One region of the Verrucosispora sp. SN26_14.1 genome, then DNA from elsewhere that is predicted to be linked to it. Evidence: predicted binding sites of a transcription regulator. Region 1 holds the regulator's gene; the other holds the start of a gene.
The links. The regulator HrcA, encoded in region 1, represses chaperone genes, less so after heat shock. The targets are predictions, from matches to a motif close to GGTTNGCACNCTCNNNNNGAGNGTGCNAACC.
Positions count from the first base shown of each region.

Region 2: a site for HrcA is predicted at 10,229-10,259, ahead of groL (chaperonin GroEL). Genes of this name have one in related genera too.

Region 1 is NZ_SISL01000157.1:86-7,544, forward strand. It holds gene EYA84_RS15670 (DUF4870 domain-containing protein) at 34-591, opposite strand; gene hrcA (heat-inducible transcriptional repressor HrcA) at 801-1,823, shown strand; gene dnaJ (molecular chaperone DnaJ) at 1,897-3,042, shown strand; gene EYA84_RS15685 (16S rRNA (uracil(1498)-N(3))-methyltransferase) at 3,044-3,778, shown strand; gene EYA84_RS15690 (SDR family NAD(P)-dependent oxidoreductase) at 3,928-4,689, opposite strand; gene EYA84_RS15695 (histidine triad nucleotide-binding protein) at 4,782-5,144, shown strand; gene EYA84_RS15700 (serine hydrolase) at 5,141-6,520, shown strand; gene EYA84_RS15705 (PhoH family protein) at 6,744-7,459, shown strand, end outside.
Region 2 is NZ_SISL01000093.1:621-15,238, reverse strand. It holds partial or broken gene EYA84_RS11660 (ATP-binding cassette domain-containing protein) at 1-375, shown strand, start outside; gene EYA84_RS11655 (ABC transporter permease) at 375-1,274, shown strand; gene EYA84_RS11650 (DUF4232 domain-containing protein) at 1,264-1,950, opposite strand; gene EYA84_RS11645 (DoxX family protein) at 2,353-2,802, shown strand; SAM riboswitch class I at 2,995-3,130, shown strand; gene thrC (threonine synthase) at 3,140-4,426, shown strand; gene EYA84_RS11635 (GNAT family N-acetyltransferase) at 4,709-5,728, shown strand; gene paaN (phenylacetic acid degradation protein PaaN) at 5,781-7,454, shown strand; gene EYA84_RS11625 (GNAT family N-acetyltransferase) at 8,031-8,561, opposite strand; gene EYA84_RS11620 (cold-shock protein) at 8,773-8,973, shown strand; gene EYA84_RS11615 (hypothetical protein) at 9,105-10,181, shown strand; gene groL (chaperonin GroEL) at 10,455-12,077, shown strand; gene EYA84_RS11605 (hypothetical protein) at 12,131-12,373, opposite strand; gene EYA84_RS11600 (GNAT family N-acetyltransferase) at 12,443-13,384, opposite strand; partial or broken gene EYA84_RS11595 (S8 family serine peptidase) at 13,436-14,618, opposite strand, start outside.

The DNA of each region.
Region 1 (7,459 bases):
CGTCCCCGAGGTCAGGGCCTCACGAAGCCGAGATCAGCGCTTCACGAAGGCGTAGGTCATCGGGTACCGGTAGAGGGCGCCCTCGTTGGCCTTGACCCCGGCGATGATCCCGAAGATCACCGGCACGATCCAGACCAGGAACGGCACGAAGAACAGCAGCCCGCAGGTGATCGCGGTGAGCACCCAGCTGAGCAGCCCGGCGATGGCCCAGGTGAGCTGGAAGTTCAGGGCGGCCACCGAGTGCGCCCGGACCACCGGGCTCTGCTGCCCCCGGGTCATCATCGCGATCAGCGGCGCGACCCAGCCCAGCAGACCGCCGCCCACGACCACCCCGAGCGGGCCGCCGAAGTGGGCGATCAGGGTCCAGGTCTTGTCCTCGTTGCTGGCGTAGCCGCCGCCGGGGGGACCGTAACCGCCCGTCGGGTACCCGACACCGGGCGCGCCGCCCGGCGGGGGGTACTCACCCGGCGGGGGATAACCGCCGGGCGGCGGGTAGCCGCCGGGCGGGGGATAGCCGGGCTGGCCCGACGAGCCCGACAGTGGGGACGTGGGGTCGTCGCCGGATCCTGGAGGACGAGGTGGTTCAGTCATGTGGTCACGGTAGGTGCCAGCGGCAACGGCGCACCATAGCGACACCGGGGAGTGTCAACCCGCCGATCGGTTTCCGGACATCCGGGAAGTCTTGATCATCGCGGGCACGGGAACGCCGACGTAGACTGGCACTCGCTACAGTCGAGTGCCAGAGTGTTCCTCTGGCACTCCGGGCGCTCCGGGCTGACCTGCGACAGGAGGTGGGGAGGATGGGTCTCGACGACCGGAAACTCGCCGTGCTCCGGGCGATCGTCGAGGACTACGTCGCCACCCAGGAGCCGGTCGGCAGCAAGGCCCTCGTCGAACGGCACCAACTCGGTGTGTCCCCCGCCACGGTCCGCAACGACATGGCCGTGCTGGAGGAGGAGGGCTACATCCGCCAGCCGCACACCAGTGCCGGGCGGGTGCCCACCGACCGCGGCTACCGCCTCTTCGTCGACCGGCTCAGTCGGGTCAAGCCGCTCAGCCCCGCCGAACGGCGGGCGATCGAACGGTTCCTCGTCGGCGCGGTGGACCTCGACGACGTGGTGCACCGCACCGTACGCCTGCTCGCGCAACTCACCCGTCAGGTCGCCGTGGTGCAGTACCCGAGCCTGGCCCGCTCCACCGTCCGGCACCTGGAACTCGTGCCGATCTCCACCACCCGGCTGACGCTGGTGATGATCGCCGACACCGGCCGGGTCGAGCAGCGGCTGGTCGAACTGCCCGCGCCGGTCCCCGCCGACGACGTCCTGGACCTGCGCCGACTCGTCAACGAGAAGCTGGTCGGCACCCGCCTGTCCGACACGCCACCGCTGGTGCAGACACTCATCGACGAGTGTGCGCCGCACCTGCGGGCGGCCATGACCACGCTCTCCACCGTCCTGCTGGAGACCCTCGTCGAACGCCACGAGGAGCGGCTCGCCCTGGCCGGCACCGCCAACCTGGCCCGGGGCGGCCTGCTCGACTTCCAGGGGTCGCTGCGCCCCATCCTCGAGGCGCTCGAGGAGGAGGTGGTGCTGCTCAAGCTCATCGGCGAGGTCGAGCCGAGCACGCTGCGGGTCCGCATCGGCGACGAGAACCAGATCGACAACCTGCGGGCGGCGTCCGTGGTCAGCACCGGATACGGCCCGGGCGCGACCATCGTCGGGGGGATGGGCGTGCTGGGTCCGACCCGGATGGACTACCCCGGAACAATCGCCACGGTGAGGGCCGTGGCACGCTACGTGGGCGAGCTGCTGGCCCAGAACTGACCAGTCAGGGCCGACGGCAGGCTGCCGCCACCGACCGGCGTAACGCGAGACGAACACGAGGACACGGAACCCAGTGGCCAGGGACTACTACGGCATTCTCGGCGTGAGCCGAGGGGCCTCCGACGACGAGATCAAGCGCGCCTACCGCAAGCTGGCGCGCCAGTTCCACCCGGACGTGAATCCGGACCCGGAGGCCCAGGAGAAGTTCAAGGACATCAACGCCGCGTACGAGGTGTTGTCCGACGACCGGAAACGGCAGATCGTCGACCTCGGTGGCGACCCGCTCGCCCCGGGCGGCGGCGGTGCCGGTGGGCCGGGGGGCCCCGGTGGCGCCGGACCCTTCGTCGGCTTCCAGGACATCATGGACGCCTTCTTCGGCGGGGCCACCGGCGCCGGGCGTGGCCCGCGACCGCGTACCCGGCCCGGGGCCGACGCGATCCTGCGGCTCGAACTGGACCTGCAGGAGACCGCCTTCGGGGTCGAGGCACCGATCACGGTCGACACCGCCGTGCTCTGCACCACCTGCACCGGGGCCGGTACCGCCGCCGGCACCCACCTGGCCACCTGCGAGGCGTGCGGTGGCCGGGGCGAGGTGCAGTCGGTGCAGCGCACCTTCCTCGGCCAGGTGGTCTCCGCCCGGCCGTGCACGGTCTGCCAGGGCTACGGCACGACCATCCCGCACCCCTGCCCCACCTGCGCCGGTGACGGCCGGGTCCGCACCCGCCGCTCGCTGACCGTGAAGATCCCGGCCGGCGTCGAGGACGGGATGCGGATCCGCCTGGCGCAGCAGGGTGAGGTCGGCCCGGGTGGCGGCACCGCCGGTGATCTCTACGTGGAGATCCACGAGCGGCCGCACGACGTCTTCTCCCGCAAGGGCGACGACCTGCACTGCCGGGTCACCGTGCCGATGACCGCCGCCGCGCTCGGCACCCGGCTGACCATCAAGACGCTGGACAGCGAGGAGCCGGTCGACGTGAAGCCGGGCACCCAGCCGGGCAGCACGCTGCGGCTACGGGCCCGGGGCGTACCGCACCTGCGCGGTGCCGGTCGGGGCGACCTCTACGTCCACCTCGACGTGCGTACCCCGACCAAGCTCGACGCCGACCAGGAGCGGATGTTGCGGGAGTTCGCGGTGACCCGGGGCGAGGAGGTCGCCGAGCTCAGCAAGCAGGGCGGGTTCTTCTCCCGGATGCGCGACGCCTTCAACGGCCACGCCTGAGGTGTCCGCTCCGCTCTTCCTGGTCGAGTCGCTGCCCACCACCGACTCGACGGTGCTCGACGGGCCGGAGGGCCACCACGCGGCCACCGTGCAGCGGCTCCGGGTCGGCGAGGAGCTGCTGCTCGCCGACGGTCGGGGCGGCACCGCCGAGGCGGTGGTCACCGCCGTCGGCCGGGGCACCCTCGACCTGGACATCACCGCTCGCGGGTACGTCGACGCGGCGCACCCGCGACTGGTGGTGGTGCAGGGCATCGCCAAGGGCGACCGGGGTGAGCTGGCCGTGCAGGCGATGACCGAGACGGGCGTGGACGAGATCGTCCCCTGGGCGGCGTCCCGCTCGGTGGTGCAGTGGCGCGGCGAACGAGGCGTCCGGGCCCGGGCCAAGTGGGTGGCGACCGCCCGGGAGGCGGCGAAGCAGGCCCGTCGGGCGTGGCTGCCGGTGGTCGCCGGTGCCCCGGATGAGTCCGGCACGTCGGTGGCCCGCCGGATCGCCGGTGCCGCCGCCGGCTATGTGCTGCACGAGGAGGCGAGCGACCGGCTGACCACCGTCGAGTTGCCCGACCGGGGCGAGATCGTGCTGGTGGTCGGCCCGGAAGGCGGCATCACTCCGGCCGAGCTGGCGGCCTTCCAGGAGGCCGGCGCGCGTCCGGTCCGGCTCGGCCCGTCGGTGCTGCGTACCTCCACGGCCGGGGTGGCCGCGCTGGCCGTGCTCGCCACCCGACTGCTGCGCTGGTGACCGTCACCGGCCACGCCCGCGCGGCGAGGCCGGTACGCCCTGCCCGACGGGTCGTGGCCGGGTCGGGGTAATGCACCTCGGCCCCTTTGCTCTGCTTCAACGGACGCAACGGTTTGCGGCCGGACGCGGCGCTCTCCGGCCGGGGATCTCTAGGTGCGCAGGTAGGAGGCGCCGTTAAGGTCCACGATGGTGCCGGAGGCCCACTCCGCCTCGGGGCTGGCCAACCAGTGCACCGCCGCCGCGATCTCCTCGGGGCGGGCCACCCGGTCGAACGGGCTCTGTGCCCGGACCGCGTCGCCGCGCGGCGACTTCAGGTGCTCGTTGGTCATGTCGGTCGCCACGAAACCGGGCGCGACCGTGGCGACCGCGATGCCGTACGGCGCCAGGGCCACCGCAAGCGACTGGGCCATCGCGTTGAGCCCGGCCTTGCTGGCCCCGTACGCCGGGTTGGCAGGCTCGCCCCGGAACGCGCCGCGCGACGATACGTTGACGATGCGCCCGCCGCCCGAGCGCATGTGCTGGGCCGCGCACCAGGCGGCGTTGGCGGCACCGAGCAGGTTGGTGTCGAGAATCTCGCGCCACCGTCTCTGCCACTGCTCGTAGCTGCTCTCGAAGACCGGGTGCGGTGGATCGGCCGGGCCGAACACCCCGGCGTTGTTGACGAGTACGTCGAGCCCGCCGAGTCGTTCCGCCGCCTCGTCCACCATCGCCCGTACCGCGTCGGGGTCGGCCAGGTCGGCGCGGACCACCAGATGGCCGTCGCCGGGAAGCGCGGCCCGCAACGCCTCGGCCAGGTCTGCCGAGTCGCGGTGGTGGATCGCCACCCGGTCGCCGGAGGCGGCGAACGCCGTGACCACCGCCCGTCCGATGCCGCGTGACCCACCCGTGACCAGTACCGCCCGCCCCGACATGCGCGCCATCCTGCCGCACCCGCCCAGATGTAAGGAAGGGACCCTTCCTATACACGAGGCGTTAGTAGGGGGCCCTTCCTTACACTGCCCCGGTGAGTACTCCTGACTGCCTGTTCTGCCGGATCGTCGCCGGGGAGATCCCGGCCACCATGGTCCGCGAGACCCCCACCACGCTCGCCTTCCGCGACATCGACCCGAAGGCGCCGGTGCACGTCCTCGTCATCCCCAAGGAGCACTACGCCGACGTGGCCACCCTGGCCGCCGGCGATCCGGTGCTGGCCGGTGAGGTGCTGGCCACGGCCGCCGCGGTGGCCGAGGACGAGGGGCTGCTCGGGGACGGCTTCCGGCTGATGTTCAACACCGGGGCGTACGGCGGTCAGGAGGTCTTCCACGTGCACGCGCACCTGTTGGGTGGTGCGCCGCTCGGGCCGATGCTGGCCCGGAGCGTGGCGTGACCACAGCCGCCACCGGTCGACTCGACCGGTTGGTCCGGGAGGTCCAGGCGCGGGGACGGGTGCCGGCCGTGGCGGCGGCGGTGCACCGGGCGGACCGCCCGCTGTGGACGTGCGTGGTCGGCGGCACCGGCAACGACACCGCGCTGGACGAGGACACCCGGTTCCGGATCGGGTCGGTGACCAAGACGTTCACCGCCGTGCTCACCCTCCAGTGCCGCGACGACGGCCTGCTCGACCTCGACGACCCGCTGGACCGGCACCTGGACCTGCCGGCGCACGGCGAGCTGACCGTGCGCCGGTTGCTGTCGCACACCGCCGGCCTGCAACGGGAGCCGTACGGCGACGTCTGGGACACGTTGCGGGCGCCGGACGCCGACCGGCTGGTCGCCGAGCTGGCCCGGGCGGAGCGGGTGCTGCCGCCGGGTCGCCGCTACCACTACTCGAACCTGGGCATGGCGCTGCTGGGCCGGCTGGTCGGCCGGGTGCGGGGCGGGACCTGGGCCGAGGTGCTGACCGAGCGGGTGCTCACTCCGCTGGGGCTGACCGCGACCACCGCCGACCCGGGGCCCCGCGCGGCGACCGGGTTCCTGGTGGACGCGTACTCCGACGAGGCGCGCCCGGAGCCGCCGACCGACTTCGGCGCGGTCGGGCCGGCCGCGCAGCTGTGGAGCACCGCCGGTGACATGGCCCGGTGGGCCGCGTTCCTGGCCGACCCGGGGGCGCTGGACCCGACCGGCGGGGTGCTCGCGCCGGCCACGCTGGAGGAGATGCGCTGGCCGGTGACGGTCACCGACGAGACGACGTGGTCCGGTGGCTTCGGCCTGGGCCTGATCCTGGTGCCGCAGGGACAGCGGGTGGTGCACGTCGGGCACGACGGGGCGATGCCCGGGTTCCTGGCCGGGGTGTACGGCCGGCGGGGCGGCGAGGGGGCGCCCGCCGCGTTCGGCGCCGCCGTGCTGGGTTCCTCCGGTGCCGCCGTGGACCTGCTGGAACTGCCGCACCGGCTGCTCGCCGCCGCGGTCGAGCACGACCCGGCCGACATCGTGCCGTGGCGGCCGGGCACGCCGGCCCCGGAGCACCTGCGAGGGCTGCTCGGCCGCTGGTGGGGCGAGGGTTTCGAGTACGTCTTCGGCTGGCACGACGGTGCCCTGCAAGCGCGGGGTGCCGGTGACCCGACGGAGAGGCCGCCGGCGGTCTTCGCACCGGTGCCGGAGCAGCCGGACGTGTTCCGGACGGTCTCCGGCCGGGAGGTAGGCGAACTGCTCCGGCTGACCCGGGACTCCGCCGGCGAGGTGGTCCGGATGCACTGGGCGACCTACCGGTTCACCCGACGGCAGGAGACCTTCGACGGGTACGACTTCCGGGCCGACGGCTGACTCTTTTGTCTACTTGTGCACCAGTCGTCGGATCCCGTTGCGGTCACCGGTCCGCGCCGGAGTGGGCAGGCGCACCAGAGGGTCGCGACCGGCCGCCCCGAGGTAAATGGGCGGCGTGTCCCCGGCGGGGAAACGATACGATGGAGTCAACGTCCGCACGCCGTGGCAGCAGGCCCGGCGCCGAGATCGAGAGCAGGTGGCGCAGGGCCCCTCGGCCCGACCTATGACCGGCACCCCACCTCCCGACCTGCCCCGGGTGCAGACCAAGATCACGGTCCCCGACTCGAAGATCATGGTCAACCTCCTCGGCGCGGGTGACGAGATCCTGCGACTGGTCGAGCGCTCCGTGAACAGTGACGTGCACGTACGCGGCAACGAGATCACGATCACCGGTGCTCCCGCCGACAACGCCCTCGCCGAGCGGATCTTCAGCGAACTCCTCGAACTGATCGAGAAAGGCGAGATCCTGACCACAGACGCCGTCCGGCGTACCGTCGGCATGCTCGAACAGGGCGGCGCGGAGCGGCCCGCAGAGGTCCTGACGCTCAACATCCTGTCCCGGCGCGGGCGGACCATCCGCCCCAAGACGCTCGGGCAGAAGCGCTACGTCGACGCGATCGACGCGCACACCATCGTCTTCGGCATCGGCCCGGCCGGCACCGGCAAGACCTACCTCGCCATGGCGAAGGCGGTCCAGGCGTTGCAGGCCAAGCAGGTCAACCGGATCATCCTGACCCGACCGGCGGTCGAGGCGGGGGAGCGGCTGGGCTTCCTGCCCGGCACGCTCAACGAGAAGATCGACCCCTACCTGCGCCCGCTCTACGACGCGCTGCACGACATGCTGGACCCGGAGACCATCCCGAAGCTGATGGCGGCGGGCACCATCGAGGTCGCCCCGCTGGCGTACATGCGCGGTAGGACGTTAAATGACGCGTTCAT
Region 2 (14,618 bases), on a different contig from region 1:
CGCGCGGTGCTGGTCTCCAGTCACCTGCTCGCCGAGGTGGAGCAGACCTGCACCCACGCCGTGGTGGTCAACAAGGGCCGGATCGTGGCCTCCGGGCCGGTGGAGGACATCGTCGGTGACTCGCCCAGCGTGCTGTTCGAGGTGAGCGACCCGACCGCGGCCCGGGACGTGCTCAACGACCTCGGTGGCGTACGGGTGCTGGACGACGCCGACGGGCACCTGGTGGTGGACACCAACGGCACCGCGCGCAGCGAGGTGGTCGCCGAGTTGGTACGGGCCGGTATCGGAGTGGACCGGGTGGTGCCCCGGCGCCGCCTGGAGGACGCGTTCCTCGCCCTGGTGGGCGAGAACTCTCGGGGAAGCGGGGACCGGTGATGGCGGGATCGACCGTGCAGCCGACGCGGGAGGAGTCCGGGGTGGCTCCGTCGGGTGCCGCCGCCGGCTACCGGCCGTCGAGGACGTTGCCGTTCGGCGCCGAGTTCCGCCGTCAGGCGGCGCGGCGGCGTACCCAGTTGGCGCTCGGCTTCATGGTGCTGCTGCCGTTGATCATCCTGATCGCCTTCCAGTTCGACTCGGGTGACGACGACAGCGGCCGGGGCGAGTTCGGCAGCCTCGTCTCGTTCGCCACCTCCGGCGGACTGAACTTCACCCTGTTCACCATCTTCGTCTCCGCCTCGTTCCTGCTGGTCGTGGTGGTGGCGCTGTTCTGCGGCGACACGGTGGCCAGCGAGGCGAGCTGGGGCAGCCTGCGTTACCTGTTGGCGGTGCCGGTGCCCCGGGCCCGGCTGTTGACGGTGAAGCTGCTGGTGGCGCTCGCCTACTCGGCGTTCGCGCTGGTGCTGCTCGCCGGTACGGCCCTGCTGATCGGCACCCTGCGGTACGGCTGGTCGCCGCTGCGCAGCACGGTCGCCGCACAGCTCGAACCCGGCGAGGGTTTGCTCCGCCTGCTCGCGGTGCTCGGCTACCTGGCGGTCGTCCTGCTGGTCGTCGCCGGTCTGGCGTTCCTGCTCTCGGTGGTCACCGATGCCGCGCTGGGCGCGGTGGGTGGTGCGGTGCTGCTGTGGATCCTCTCCAGCATCCTGGACCAGATCACCGCGCTCGGCGCGATCCGGTCGTTCCTGCCGACCCACTACAGCACCGCCTGGCTGGGGTTGCTCTCCACGCCGGTGCAGACCGACGACATCGTCCGGGGCGCCGTCTCGGCGATCTGCTACGCCACCCTCTTCTGGGGGCTCGCCTTCTGGCGCTTCACCCGCAAGGACATCACCAGCTGAGTGCGGCGTCGACGCCGTCGTCCGCCGACTCGGTGGGCGTCGGCGTCGGGCCCGTCCGCTTCTTCCAGGCGCTGACTCCGATCCGGTCGGTGTTGCCGAGGTCAATCGGCCCCTCCATGTCGAGTTCCTGCCCCGGCTGCCCCTTGGCCGCCGCGATCTCCACCCGCGCGGCGTCGGTGGCGACCACGGTCGGATCGTCGACCAGGTTGCGCCAGATCACGGCCGCTCCGGCCGTGGCGCCCGGTGCCAGCACCAGCGGCCGGGGTGGGTCGTCGAAGCCCGAGGCGATCCCGGCCGCCCCCTCGACCACCCGGACGGTGATCGGTGCCCCCTCGCCGTCGAACAGACGCAGCGCCGGATAGCCGCGCAGCTTGTACGGGCGGTCGCCGCAGTTGACCAGCTCCACGCCCATCGCCCGGAGCCCCATGGCCGCGCTGACGCCGAGGTAGCGGATCCGTACCCCCGATTCGGGGCAGACCTCCGGCGCGTCCGGGCCGGCCGTGGTCGGGCTCGTGGCCGGGTCGGCCTGCTCCGTCGGTCCGTCACCCGGGACGTTGCCGGACGCGTCGGTCGGTGCGCAGCCGGCGAGCAGCGCGACGGCGGTCAGCAGCGCGACGAGCCGAGGACGCCGGTAGGCCCGGCCTCCGTCGCCGCGTCTCGTGGTCGTATCCGGCATCGATCCCCCGTGGATTTCTCGCATCGGCCCATCGTCGCATCACGGTCCTCGATCGTTCGGCGGGCAGTCGGGGTGGCGAGGTGGGCGCTTCGGGACGGCTTTCCGGTCGGTCGGGGACCGCCCCGCGTACCGGCTGGTGGGACGACGGTGGCCGCTTCCGGACCCGGGTGGGCGCGCGGCCCCGGATCGGATGACCGCGACTTGTTGCCGTCAGATGTCCAGGGTGTACAGGGAGTCGTTACGGAGGGTGATCGAAATGATCTTCGCCGAAGGGGGTTCCCTCGGGAGTTCCAGTCGCTACCATCGATGTGGGAGCGTTCCCAAAGGAAGAGATTGCATCGACAAATATTTATCAGTCCCGCATTCTGGTTGCCCTCGTCCATCCACAATGGAGGTTCCGGAATGCGTACTGACCGGTTCGGCGGGCCGGCCCTGTCCCTGTTCCGCATGGTCATCGGCCTGCTGTTTCTCTGCCACGGGTTGTCGTCTCTGTTCGGCGTCTTCGGCGGTGCCCGGGGGAGCGGTGAACCCGTCCCGCTCGGCACCTGGCCGGGCTGGTGGGCCGCGCTGATCCAGGCCGTCTGCGGTGCCCTCGTGCTCCTCGGTCTCTTCACCCGACCGGCGGCACTGGTGGCGTCGGGCTCGATGGCCTACGCCTACTTCGTCGTCCACCAGCCCGAGGCGCTGCTGCCGCTACGCAACCACGGCGAGCTGTCGGTGCTGTTCTGCTGGTCGTTCCTGCTGATCGCGGTGCTCGGCCCGGGTAGCTGGGCGCTGGACAACCTGCTGCGCCAGCGCAACGGTGCCGCACTGGACCTGAAGGCGGCCGAACGCAGGTCCGTACCGGCCTGACCCGGCCGGTGCGGTGACCGACCGACGCTCGTGCGCGACCCTGGACCAGGTCAACCCGGCGCTGCCGGGGCTGCCCGATCCAGGGTCGACGCGCTTGCGCGGGTGGTGGCGGCGGTGAGGAATCGCTCACAGGCTGAGATCGAACGCTGACGAGCGCGGCGGGATTGCCTAGACTCGGCGGCACAACTGAATACCTCATCCAGAGGGGCTGAGGGATACGGCCCGAAGACGCCCCGGCAACCACCCCGCGCGCTCATCGCTGAGCGTCCCGTGGGGCAGGTGCCAATTCCGTCCCCGCCGCAGGGTGCGATGTGGGGGAAGATGAGAGGACTCGGACATGACGTCGACGCTCGCCCCTACCGGGATCGACACCACCGCCAGCCCCGCCCGCGCCCTGGTCTGCCGCGCCTGTTCCGCCCGCTACCCGTTGGCCGCGCAGCACGCCTGTTACGAGTGTTTCGGCCCGCTGGAGGTCGACTACGACCCGGCGGCCCTCGCCACCGTGACCCGTGAGCAGATCGAGGCGGGCCCGCAGAACATCTGGCGCTACGCGGCGCTGCTCCCCGCCGGCCAGGACCCGGCCACCCGGGTCACCCTGGACCCCGGTTTCACGCCGCTGGTCGCCGCCGACCAGCTCGCCGCCGAGCTGGGCATCACCGGCCCGCTCTGGATCAAGGACGACAGCGCCAACCCCACCCACTCGTTCAAGGACCGGGTCGTCTCGGTCGCGCTGACCGCCGCCCGGGCGCTCGGCTTCGCCCGGTTCGCCTGCGCCTCCACCGGCAACCTGGCCAACTCCGTCGCCGCCCACGCGGCCCGCGCCGGCACCCCGTCGGTGGTGTTCATCCCCAGCGACCTGGAGCAGGGCAAGGTCGTGACCACCGCCGTCTACGGCGGCGAGCTGGTCGCCATCGACGGTTCGTACGACGACGTGAACCGGCTCTGCGGCGAGCTGGTGGAGACCGACGAGTTCGAGGACACCGCCTTCGTCAACGTCAACGTCCGGCCGTACTACGCGGAGGGCTCCAAGACGCTCGGCTACGAGGTCGCCGAGCAGCTCGGCTGGCGGATCCCGGCCCAGGTGGTCATCCCGATGGCCTCCGGTGAGCTGCTCACCAAGGTCGACAAGGCGTTCAGCGAACTGGTCGAGATCGGCCTGGTCGAGGCGCCGGCCGGCGGGTGGAAGGTCTTCGGCGCCCAGTCGGCCGGATGCAACCCGATCGCCACCGCCCTGCACGGCGGCGGTGACACCATCACCCCGGTCAAGCCGACCGGGATCGCCAAGTCGCTCAACATCGGCGACCCGGCGGCCGGCCTGTACGCCCTGGAGGCGGTACGCCGGACCGGCGGCTGGATGGACTACGCCGACGACGACGAGATCCGTGCCGCCGTGCGGCTGCTGGCGCGTACCACCGGGGTCTTCGCCGAGACGGCGGGCGGGGTGACCGTCGCGGTGCTGCGCAAGCTGGTCGAGTCCGGAAAGCTGGACCCGACCGCGGAGACGGTGGTCTACAACACCGGTGAGGGGCTCAAGACGCTCGACGCGGTCGCGGGCGAGGTCGGGCCGACCCACCGGATCAAGCCGTCGCTGCGGGCCGCCCGCGACGCCGGCCTGCTCGGCTGAGACACACCGCGAGCCCGTCGCCCGAGTGGCATGGTGCACGCCGACCGATCCGCCGGGTAACGGGCTTTTAGCGGTGAGTGCGGAAAACACGCCGTCGAGTACTTGACGGCAGGAACCGGGCGGCGCAAGATGCTTCGTGCGGGAGGGCGTTTCGCCGTAGACTTTCAGTCTTTACGACCCAGCGCCGGAGGCGTTGTGCGATCGTCCCTCCCGACCAAGCTTTCCGAAGGGGCCGGCGAATAATCGCTGGCCCCTTCGTCGGTCGTCCCGCAGGCTGCGGAGATGGCCATCACCATCACCTCCTTCGGTCCCGACGACGAGTCGGCCATCGAACAGGCGTACCGGATCGGTGCCGACTACACCGCGACCGACCTGCCGGACTACCCCCCGTTCAGCCGGCAGCGGTTCACCTCGCTGTTCCACCAGCCGATGCCGGGCACCGAGACCCTCGCCCTGCTGGCCCACGCCGACGGCACCCCGGCCGGCTACCTGCTGCTCGACCTGCCGCAACTCGACAACACCGAGAACGCCTCCGGCGAGTTGGTCGTGCACCCGGACCATCGCAGCCGGGGGGTCGGTCGGGCGCTGTTCGAGCGCGGCCTGCGCGTACTGCGCGAGCGCGGGCGGAAACGGGTCAGTGCGTTGAGCCGGGCGCACCTGCGCGACGATCCCGACCACCCCGCCCCGGCCGCCCGGTTCGCCGCCACCGTCGGCGCGGTCGACGCCCTGGCCGACGTACGACGGCGACTGCACGTCGCCGAACTGGACCAGGCCGCCCTGGACGCGCTGCTGGCCGACGCACGATCCCGGGCAACCGGCTACGAGGTGCTGTTCTGGCGCGGGGGTACGCCGGACGATCTGATCGCCGACGTCGCGTACCTGGACGGGCGGCTGCTGGCCGACGCGCCCATGGGTGACCTGGCATGGGAGCCCGAGCAGGTCGACGCGGAGCGGGTACGCGGCACCGAGCGGGCGCTCGAAGCGCGCGGCAAGCGGCGCTACCACGCGGGCGTACGGCATCAGGAGTCCGGTCGGCTGGTCGCCTGGACCCTGCTCGACATGTCACCGACCGCCGACTGGCACGCCTTCCAACAGATCACCATCGTCGACCCGGAGCACCGGGGCCGCCGCCTCGGCCTGCTCACGAAGATCGAGAACCTTCGTCACCTGCTCGCCCACGAACCCGCGATCCAGGTGATCGACACCTTCAACGCGGACAGCAACGATCACATGATCACGATCAACGAGCAGCTCGGTTTCCGGGTGATGGATCGCTGGAGCAACTGGCAACTCGACGTCTGAGCTGTGACACGCCCCTACTGATCGCGGGGCTTCCTGTTGCATGATGGCGGGCATGACGGAGACCCCGCACCCCCTGTACGACAGGCACGCCGAGACCCTCGACCGCGCGCTGACCGCGATCACGGAGCGCGGGTACTGGTCCGCCTACCCGGAATCACCCAGCCCCCGGGTGTACGGCGAGACCGCAGCCGCCGACGGCAAGGCCGCATTCGAGGCGTACCTGGGTGGAGACTTCCCGCTCGACCAGTCGGGCGACGGCGACCAGGTCGCCACCGAGACCAGCCCCTTCGGCGTCCCGCTGGACGTCCGCTACCCGCACGCCACCGCCGAACAGCTCGTCGCCGCCGCGTCCACGGCGCTGCCCGCGTGGCGGGACGCCGGGCCGCAGGCGCGGGTCGGGGTCTGCCTGGAGATCCTCGACCGGCTGCACAAGAACGTCTTCGAACTGGCCAACGCGGTGCAGTTCACCAGCGGACAGGCATTCGTGATGGCCTTCCAGGCCGGCGGCGCGCACGCGCTCGACCGGGCGCTGGAGGCCGTCGCCTACGCGTACGCGGAGATGACCCGGCATCCGGGGACCGCCGCCTGGGAGAAGGCCGCCGGTAAGGGCGACCCGCTGCGGATGACCAAGACGTTCCATGTGGTGCCGCGAGGAGTCGCCCTGGTCATCGGCTGCAACACGTTCCCGACCTGGAACTCCTACCCGGGCTTGTTCGCGTCGCTGGTCACCGGCAACCCGGTGGTCGTCAAGCCGCACCCGCGCGCCGTGCTCCCGCTGGCCGTGACGGTGCGCTACGCCCGGCAGGTGCTCGCCGAGGCCGGTTTCGACCCGAACCTGGTCCTGCTCGCCCCGGAGGCGCCCGGCGAGAAGCTGGCCTCGACCCTGGCCCTGCACCCGGCCGTCAAGATCGTGGACTTCACCGGTTCCACCGAGTACGGCGACTGGCTGGAGGCCAACGCCCGCCAGGCGGCGGTCTACACCGAGAAGGCCGGACTCAACACGGTGGTGGTCGACTCCACCGACGACTTCGCCGGCATGTGCCGCAACCTCGGGTTCACCCTGACGCTCTACAGCGGCCAGATGTGCACCACCTCGCAGAACATCCTCATTCCCCGCGACGGCATCGACACCGACCAGGGACACAAGAGCTTCGACGAGGTGGCCGCCGGGATCGCCGCCGCCGTCGGCAAGCTCACCGCCGACCCGGCGCGTGGGGTCGAGCTGACCGGCGCCATCGTCAACGACGGCGTCCTGGACCGCCTCGACGAGGTCACCAAGGTCGGTACGCCGGTGCTGGAGTCGCGTACCGTCACGCACCCGTCGTTCCCGGACGCGGTGGTCCGTACGCCCACCGTCGTCAAGCTGGACGCCGGCGACACCGCGACCTACTCGCGGGAGTGGTTCGGACCCATCTCCTTCGCCATCGCCACCGACTCCACCACGCACAGCCTGGACATCCTCCGGGCGACCGTGGGGGAGAAGGGCGCGCTCACGGCAGCCGTCTACTCCACCGACGAGGCGGTGCTGGACGCCGCCGAGAACGCCGCGATCGAGGTCGGAGTGCACCTGTCCGGCAACCTCACCGGAGGCGTCTTCGTGAACCAGTCGGCGGCGTTCTCCGACTTCCACGGCAGCGGGGCGAACGCGGCGGCCAACTCGGCCCTCACCGACGGGGCGTACGTCGCCAACCGTTTCCGCATCGTGCAGAGTCGGCGGCACGCCTAGGTCTGCTGCTCACGGTGGGGGGGGCGGGTCTTCTCACGGTGGGGGTTCCGGGGCAGCCTGACCCGCTCCGGGCGGTCAGGCTTGATCCCTGCGCGGGTCAGGCTGCCCCGGAACCCTGCTGGGTCACCGTTGGAGCATGAGCTGAGTTGAGCTTGGGCGGTGCGGTGCGGTGCGGTGCGGAGGCGGACGGTGGGCGGCGGTACTGCGCCTTGCCGCCTTTGCTCTGCTTCACTCCACGCAATACTTTCGGGAGAACGCACCGGTTCTGGTCAATTGTCATAGCTTTGCCAGTGCGGCATTTGCCAGGAGGAACGAATCGCCCTGTTCGTTGCGTGGGTTGAAGCAGAGCAAAGGCGGCGCGGGAGACCTGGCACCCGCCGCATCCGCCGGACACCCTGGCCAGCCCGCGACCGTCGCTACCGAGCAGGGCGAGGGGAGTGGGTCGGTCCGATCCGAGGGCAGGCCCACCCGATCAGCCGGACCACGTCGGGTTTCCGGGCAGCCCACCCTGCGGCGGGATCAAGCCTGACCGCCCGGAGCAGGGTGGGCTGCCCGGAAATCCCCACCCCGCCCCCACTACGCCCGGCGGCGCATCTGGAGTTCGCGGAGGGCGGGGACGGTCGGGTGCGGCACCCGTACGCCGGTGTCGGCGAAGCCGATCCGCTGGTAGGCGCGGTAGGCACGGTCGTTGCCCACCACGACTTCGAGCATCAGCTCCTGCCGCCCGCACTCCCGTGACCAGGCGCCGACCGCGTCGATCAGGGATGCGAGCAGGCCCGTGCCGCGCCACGTCGGGGTGACGTAGACCGCGTAGACCACGGTGACCGCGAGTTCCGTGGGATGGGCGACGCCACCTGCGTGCCCGACCAGTCGGCCACCGGGGTCCGCCACGAACTGGGCGGTGTGGGTGCCGGCCGAGACCTGGGCGACGCGGGCAGCGTACTCGGCGTGCGGGCGGGCGGCGGCCTCCGCGATCGTCTCCAGGAAGGCCAGCGGGGCGTCGGCGAGCATCTCCAGACGGAGGGCCCGCATCCGGGCGGCGTCCGCCGGCTCGACCCGACGGACGTCCGCCCGCAGGGTGCTGGTCTCGTCGATGGCGCTGGTCATGTCGGCATGCTTACCACAATGACGTACGGCGATGCCGTCAGTCGGAATATGCCCGATTTGTGGTCGTGCGCGGTCGTCACGCCTCGTGTACCGTGCGATTTCGGTCACCGTTTTTCGGGGTCGTCGCGGATCGCTGAAACCGGTGGTCTCCGGGTGTTCGGCGTGCCGGTGCCCGGAGTTGTGGTACGCCGCGCAGAGTGAGGACAACACCGTGGCACAGGGCACCGTGAAGTGGTTCAACGCCGAGAAGGGTTACGGCTTCATCGCCGTCGACGGCGGGCAGGACGTCTTCGTTCACTTCTCCGCGATCGAGATGGACGGCTACAAGGCGCTGGACGACGGCCAGCGGGTGGAGTTCGAGATCGGCCAGGGCCAGAAGGGCCCGCAGGCCGAGCGGGTACGCGCCATCTGAGTCACCCGCCGCGTCCACCTCGCCGGCTGATCCTCGGGTGGGGTTATGGGATCGTGGCCGGTGCAGGGCAGCGGCGCCGGGGCCGACCAGGGAAGATCATGGGCCGATCCAGCCATCGCTGAGGAGCGTCCATGTCCGACCAGCCGCCCCCGGCGGGTCCGTCCTCGTCCCCCGACGAGCCGGCCCGGCCTTCGCCGGCGAACGAGCCGACCCCGCCGGCGAACGAGCCCGATCGGGGTGACGGGCGGCCACCGGTCGACCCGACCGCCCCCTATCCAAGCCAGCCCTATCCAAGCCAGCCCTACCCGGGCCAGCCATATCCGACGTCGCCCTACGGTGGGTACCCGCAACCGGGGTACGGCCTCGACCCGGCCAGCCCGTTGGTGAATCCGCCCGGTGCCGGTGTAGGTGGTTGGTACGCGCGCTGTGTCGGCGCGCTCCGCCGGGGCTGGTCGCTCCTGCTGCCGATCGTCCTGCTGACCCAGGTGCTGCCGGCGGTGGTGCTGGCGGTGCTCGCGCTGGTGATCGACCCCACCGCGCGCTGGGAGGAGCAGCTCGCCGACGACAGCAGCGCGTTGCCCTCCGGATTCTGGGCCGACAGCCTCGTGTGGGTGGGCAGCCTCTTCGGGGCGGGTCTGATCGCGAGCCTGGTGCAGTGTGTGGGCTGGGCGGCCGGGACCTGGGTGATCGCCCGGCAGGCGGCCGGTGCGCCGGTCGACCTGGGCGCGGCCATGCGCTACGGGGTCCGGCGGGCGCTCGGGCTCTGGGGGTGGACCCTGCTGTTCGGCATGATCGTGCTGTTCGGCCTCTGCCTCTGCTTCCTGCCCGGCATCTACGCGGTGTTCGCGCTGGCCATGGTCGGCCCGGTCTACCTGTTCGAGCGGGACAACCCGATCGGCCGCTCGCACCAGATGCTGCGGCAGCGCCTGGGCCTGCTGCTCGGCCGGTTGGCGCTGGTGATCGGCGCGGTGATCGCCGTGTCGTTGGTCGCGGCTGCGATCGAGCAGGTGGGCCTGCTGCTGATCGGCACCGGCCCGATGGAGACCCGGACTGTGACGGCGGGCACGGTCGTGGTGACGGTGCTGGCGGCGCTGCTCACCCTGCCGGGCCAGCTTGCCCAGTTGGTCGGGCTGGTCGTCACGTACGCCGAGCAGCGGGGACACGAGGGGCCGGTGAACGACGCCCAACTGGCCCATGAACTCGGCTGATCACGGCGGTCGTGCTTGCACTCGGCAGGGCAGAGTGCTAAACAAGTCATTGGCACTCGCATGGCGTGAGTGCCAGTTGGTCGGGACGGTGGGGCCACCGTCGCACCCGGGGGATCACCTCGGGCGGGGCAGTGGCCGGTCGTCGCGGGCTATCCGGCCCGGCCGAGGAGACGTCGCCGTCGCCAGGTGGCGACGTCCCAAGGTGCGTACACCAGACGGCCCGTCCGGGGCACACCCCGGCTGGTCCGTGAGTGTCCAGGAGGACAACGCCGTATGGCCAAGATGATCGCGTTCGACGAAGAGGCTCGCCGCGGCCTCGAGCGGGGCATGAACCAGCTCGCCGACGCCGTGAAGGTGACCCTCGGCCCCAAGGGCCGCAACGTCGTGCTCGAGAAGAAGTGGGGTGCCCCCACCATCACCAACGATGGTGTGAGCATCGCCAAGGAGATCGAGCTCGAGGACCCGTACGAGAAGATCGGCGCCGAGCTGGTCAAGGAGGTCGCCAAGAAGACCGACGACGTCGCCGGTGACGGCACGACGACGGCGACCGTCCTGGCCCAGGCTCTCGTTCGCGAGGGTCTGCGCAACGTGGCTGCCGGCGCCAACCCGATGGCCCTGAAGCGTGGCATCGAGTCCGCCGTGGCCAGCGTCTCGGAGGAGCTGCTGAAGCTCGCCAAGGACGTCGAGACCAAGGAGCAGATCGCCTCCACCGCCTCCATCTCCGCCGGTGACAACACCGTCGGTGAGATCATCGCCGAGGCGATGGACAAGGTGGGCAAGGAAGGCGTCATCACCGTCGAGGAGAGCAACACCTTCGGGCTGGAGCTGGAGCTCACCGAGGGTATGCGCTTCGACAAGGGCTACATCTCGGCCTACTTCATGACCGACCCGGAGCGTATGGAGGCCGTCTTCGACGACCCGTACATCCTGATCGCCAACAGCAAGATCTCGTCGGTCAAGGACCTGCTCCCGATCCTGGAGAAGGTCATGCAGGGCGGCAAGCCGCTGCTGATCATCGCCGAGGACCTGGAGGGCGAGGCCCTGGCCACCCTGGTGGTCAACAAGGTCCGGGGCACCTTCAAGTCGGTCGCCGTCAAGGCGCCGGGCTTCGGTGACCGCCGCAAGGCCATGCTGACCGACATCGCCATCCTCACCGGTGGTCAGGTCATCAGCGAGGAGGTCGGCCTCAAGCTGGACGCCGCCGGTCTCGACATGCTGGGCCGCGCCCGCAAGGTCGTGGTGACCAAGGACGAGACCACCATCGTCGACGGTGCCGGTGACGCCGAGCAGATCCAGGGCCGGGTGAACCAGATCCGGGCCGAGATCGACAAGAGCGACTCCGACTACGACCGGGAGAAGCTGCAGGAGCGCCTGGCCAAGCTGGCCGGCGGTGTTGCGGTGATCAAGGTCGGCGCGGCCACCGAGGTCGAGCTCAAGGAGCGCAAGCACCGCATCGAGGACGCCGTCCGCAACGCCAAGGCCGCCGTCGAGGAGGGCATCGTCCCGGGTGGTGGTGTCGCGCTGGTGCAGGCCGGCAAGACCGCCTTCGACAAGCTGGACCTGGCCGGCGACGAGGCGACCGGCGCGCAGATCGTCAAGATCGCGCTGGACGCCCCGCTGCGGCAGATCGCCGTCAACGCCGGCCTGGAGGGTGGCGTCGTCGTCGAGCGCGTCCGCAACCTCGACGCCGGTCACGGCCTGAACGCCGCGTCGGGTGAGTACGTGGACCTGCTGGCCGCGGGCATCATCGACCCGGCCAAGGTGACCCGCTCGGCGCTGCAGAACGCCGCGTCGATCGCCGCGCTGTTCCTCACCACCGAGGCCGTCGTGGCGGACAAGCCGGAGAAGACCCCGGCTGCCCCGGCTGGTCCGGGTGGCGGGGACATGGACTTCTGAGTCCAGCTCCACACGCCGGAAAGGGCGGGCCGCGTCAGCGGTCCGCCCTTTTCCTATGTCGGTAGCGGCCGCTCGTCGCGCCGCTGCTGCGCCCGGTCGTACGGTGGGCGGTGCGGTGCCGGTTCGTCGACCAGGATGAGCGGCTCCTCGGGTGGTTCGGCTGCCCCGGTCATCTCCGCCAACTGCTCGGCGTCGCCGTAGTCCAGCCGGTCGATCGGCAGTTGGGCCGGGAGTTCGGGAACCGCGACCAAGGGCACCGCCAGGGTGTCCCGGGTCTGCTCGTCATCCGTGGTCATGGCTGCCTCCTCTACGCAAAACCGTAGGGGGCGTCGATGACCGGGGAGGGTGAACGGTGGTATCGGCGCCTATGCGCCGGTTGACTCGTTCGGGCTGCCGAGCGCCCTGCGGTACAGGAAGAAGACCCGCTCGATCCGGGCACCCGCGCTGCGCGAGTAGAAGGGCACCGGACCGACCCAGCCGATCTGCGCGAACTCGATGCCGGCCGTCCGCTGGTCCCGCAGGCAGCGCCGCAGCAGGACGCCGCCGATGCCGGACCCCTCGGCAGCGGGGACGGTGCCCATCGGCCCGAACCAGCTCGGCCGGGACGATCCGTACGCGGCGAAGCCGAGCAGCTCGCCGTCGCGCTCGGCCAGATGGCAGCCGGCGTCGGGGCGACCCACCGAACCGGCCAGCTCGCCGTCCCACGCCCCGCCGAAGGTGGTACGGGCGAAGGTGGTGAGCGCCGGCAGGTCGCTCGGCTCGGCCCGGCGTACCGTCACGCCCTGCCCGGCCAGCCGGGCCTCGGCCGCCTCGGTGGCGCGCAGCGCCGGTGACGAGTCGGACGACAGGTCGGCGGTCATGTTCCACGCGGTGCGGTCCTGGCGGTAGCCGAGGGCGAGCGCGAGACAGATCGCCGGGGTGTAGCGGACGTCGATGCCGGGCCAGCCGTAGTACGGCGGGTTGCCGGCGAGCACCATCTCGACCGCGCCCGACTCGGCCAGCGCCCGTTCGGCGTGCCCGAGCAGGGCCCGGGCCACGCCCTGACGGCGTACCCGCGGGTGCACGGCCAGCAGGTCGACGTGCCCCGCCTCGCCGGAGTGCGATCCGATCAGGACCCCGACCAGGTCGTCACCCCGGTACGCGCCGAACACCCGCACCGGCCGGTCGGCGGCGGCCCGGTGCCAGAGCGTCGCCACGAGCGGTTCCGCCTCGGCCGCGTCCTCCGGCAGGTCGAGCGCCCGGCGACAGAGCTCGACCACCTCGGCGGCCCGCTCGACGGTCAACTCGGCGATGGTGGTCGCGTCCATGGCAGCCGACCCTAGATCACATCGAGTCCGGTGTCAGTCCGTGGTCCGGCGTCAGTCCCGGGCGGCCTCGACGGCGGCGTACGCGTCGACCAGCCCGGCACCGGCCACGTTCGCCGTACCGCCGCAGTTGCCGGAGCCGGTCGGGGCGTCGATCGGGGTGGCCGTCTCGCGCAGGATCCGCCGGGTCCGGTCCAGGTCACCGACGAGGTCCGGGTTGGCCGACCACATCAACGCCACCACGCCGGCCACCTGCGGGGTCGCCATCGACGTACCGGCGAGCGTGGCGTAACCGCCCCCGGGCATCGCGGAGAGGACGTCCGCGCCCGGCGCCACCAGGTCCGGCTTGTTCACGCCCGACGGGGTGGGTCCCCGGGACGAGAAGTCGGTGACCCGCCGCCGCTCGTCCACCGCACCGACCGTCAGCACGTCCGGGTACGGGGCCGGCGGGTCCTGGATGGACCGGCAGTACGGGCCGGTGTTGCCGGCGGCGGCCACCACCAGGATCCCGGCGGCCTCCAGCGCGTCGACGGCCGGCAGCAGCACCCGGGGGTCGCAGCCCTCGATCGGTGGGCAGCCCCACGAGTTGGTGAGGATCTCCGGGGCCCGGGCCGGGCGCCCCTGCGCGAACGGGTCGCCGCCGGGCGGGAAGGGCGCCAGCATGAACTGGAGGCAGTCCAGGTACGCGGCGGGGCTGCCCAGGTTGCGGTCGAGGTTCACGCAGCCCACCCATTGCGCCCCCGGTGCCACACCGATACCACCCCGCCCGACGGCGCTGCCCGCCGTGTGGGTGCCGTGCCCGCTGCGGTCGGTCGGCGTACGGGTGTCGTTCCAGGGGTCGAACCACGAGTCGTCACCGCCCCGGAAACCCGGGGCGAGGGTCGGATGTCCACCGTCCACTCCGGAGTCCGAACTCCCCACCGTCACCCCGGCGCCGGTCGCCGCCAGCTCGGACCAGACGCGGTCCGCACCGATCATGGTGATGTTCCAGGGTGGGCCGGTCGGCGCGGACGCGTCGCCGCGCGTCGTACCGTCCGGCACCGGTAGCGGACGCAGCCGCTGGCTGACCAGGACCTTCGCCACCTCGGGTCGGGTCGACAACCAGGCTCGCGCCACCGGCCCGCCGTCCACCTCGATCGCGTTGACCAGGTAGTAGGCGGTGTGGTCCAGCCGTAGCCGGCGCAGGTCCCGGCGCAGGTCGGCCTGGGTCCGCTCGGCGGTGTCGACCAGACGCCGG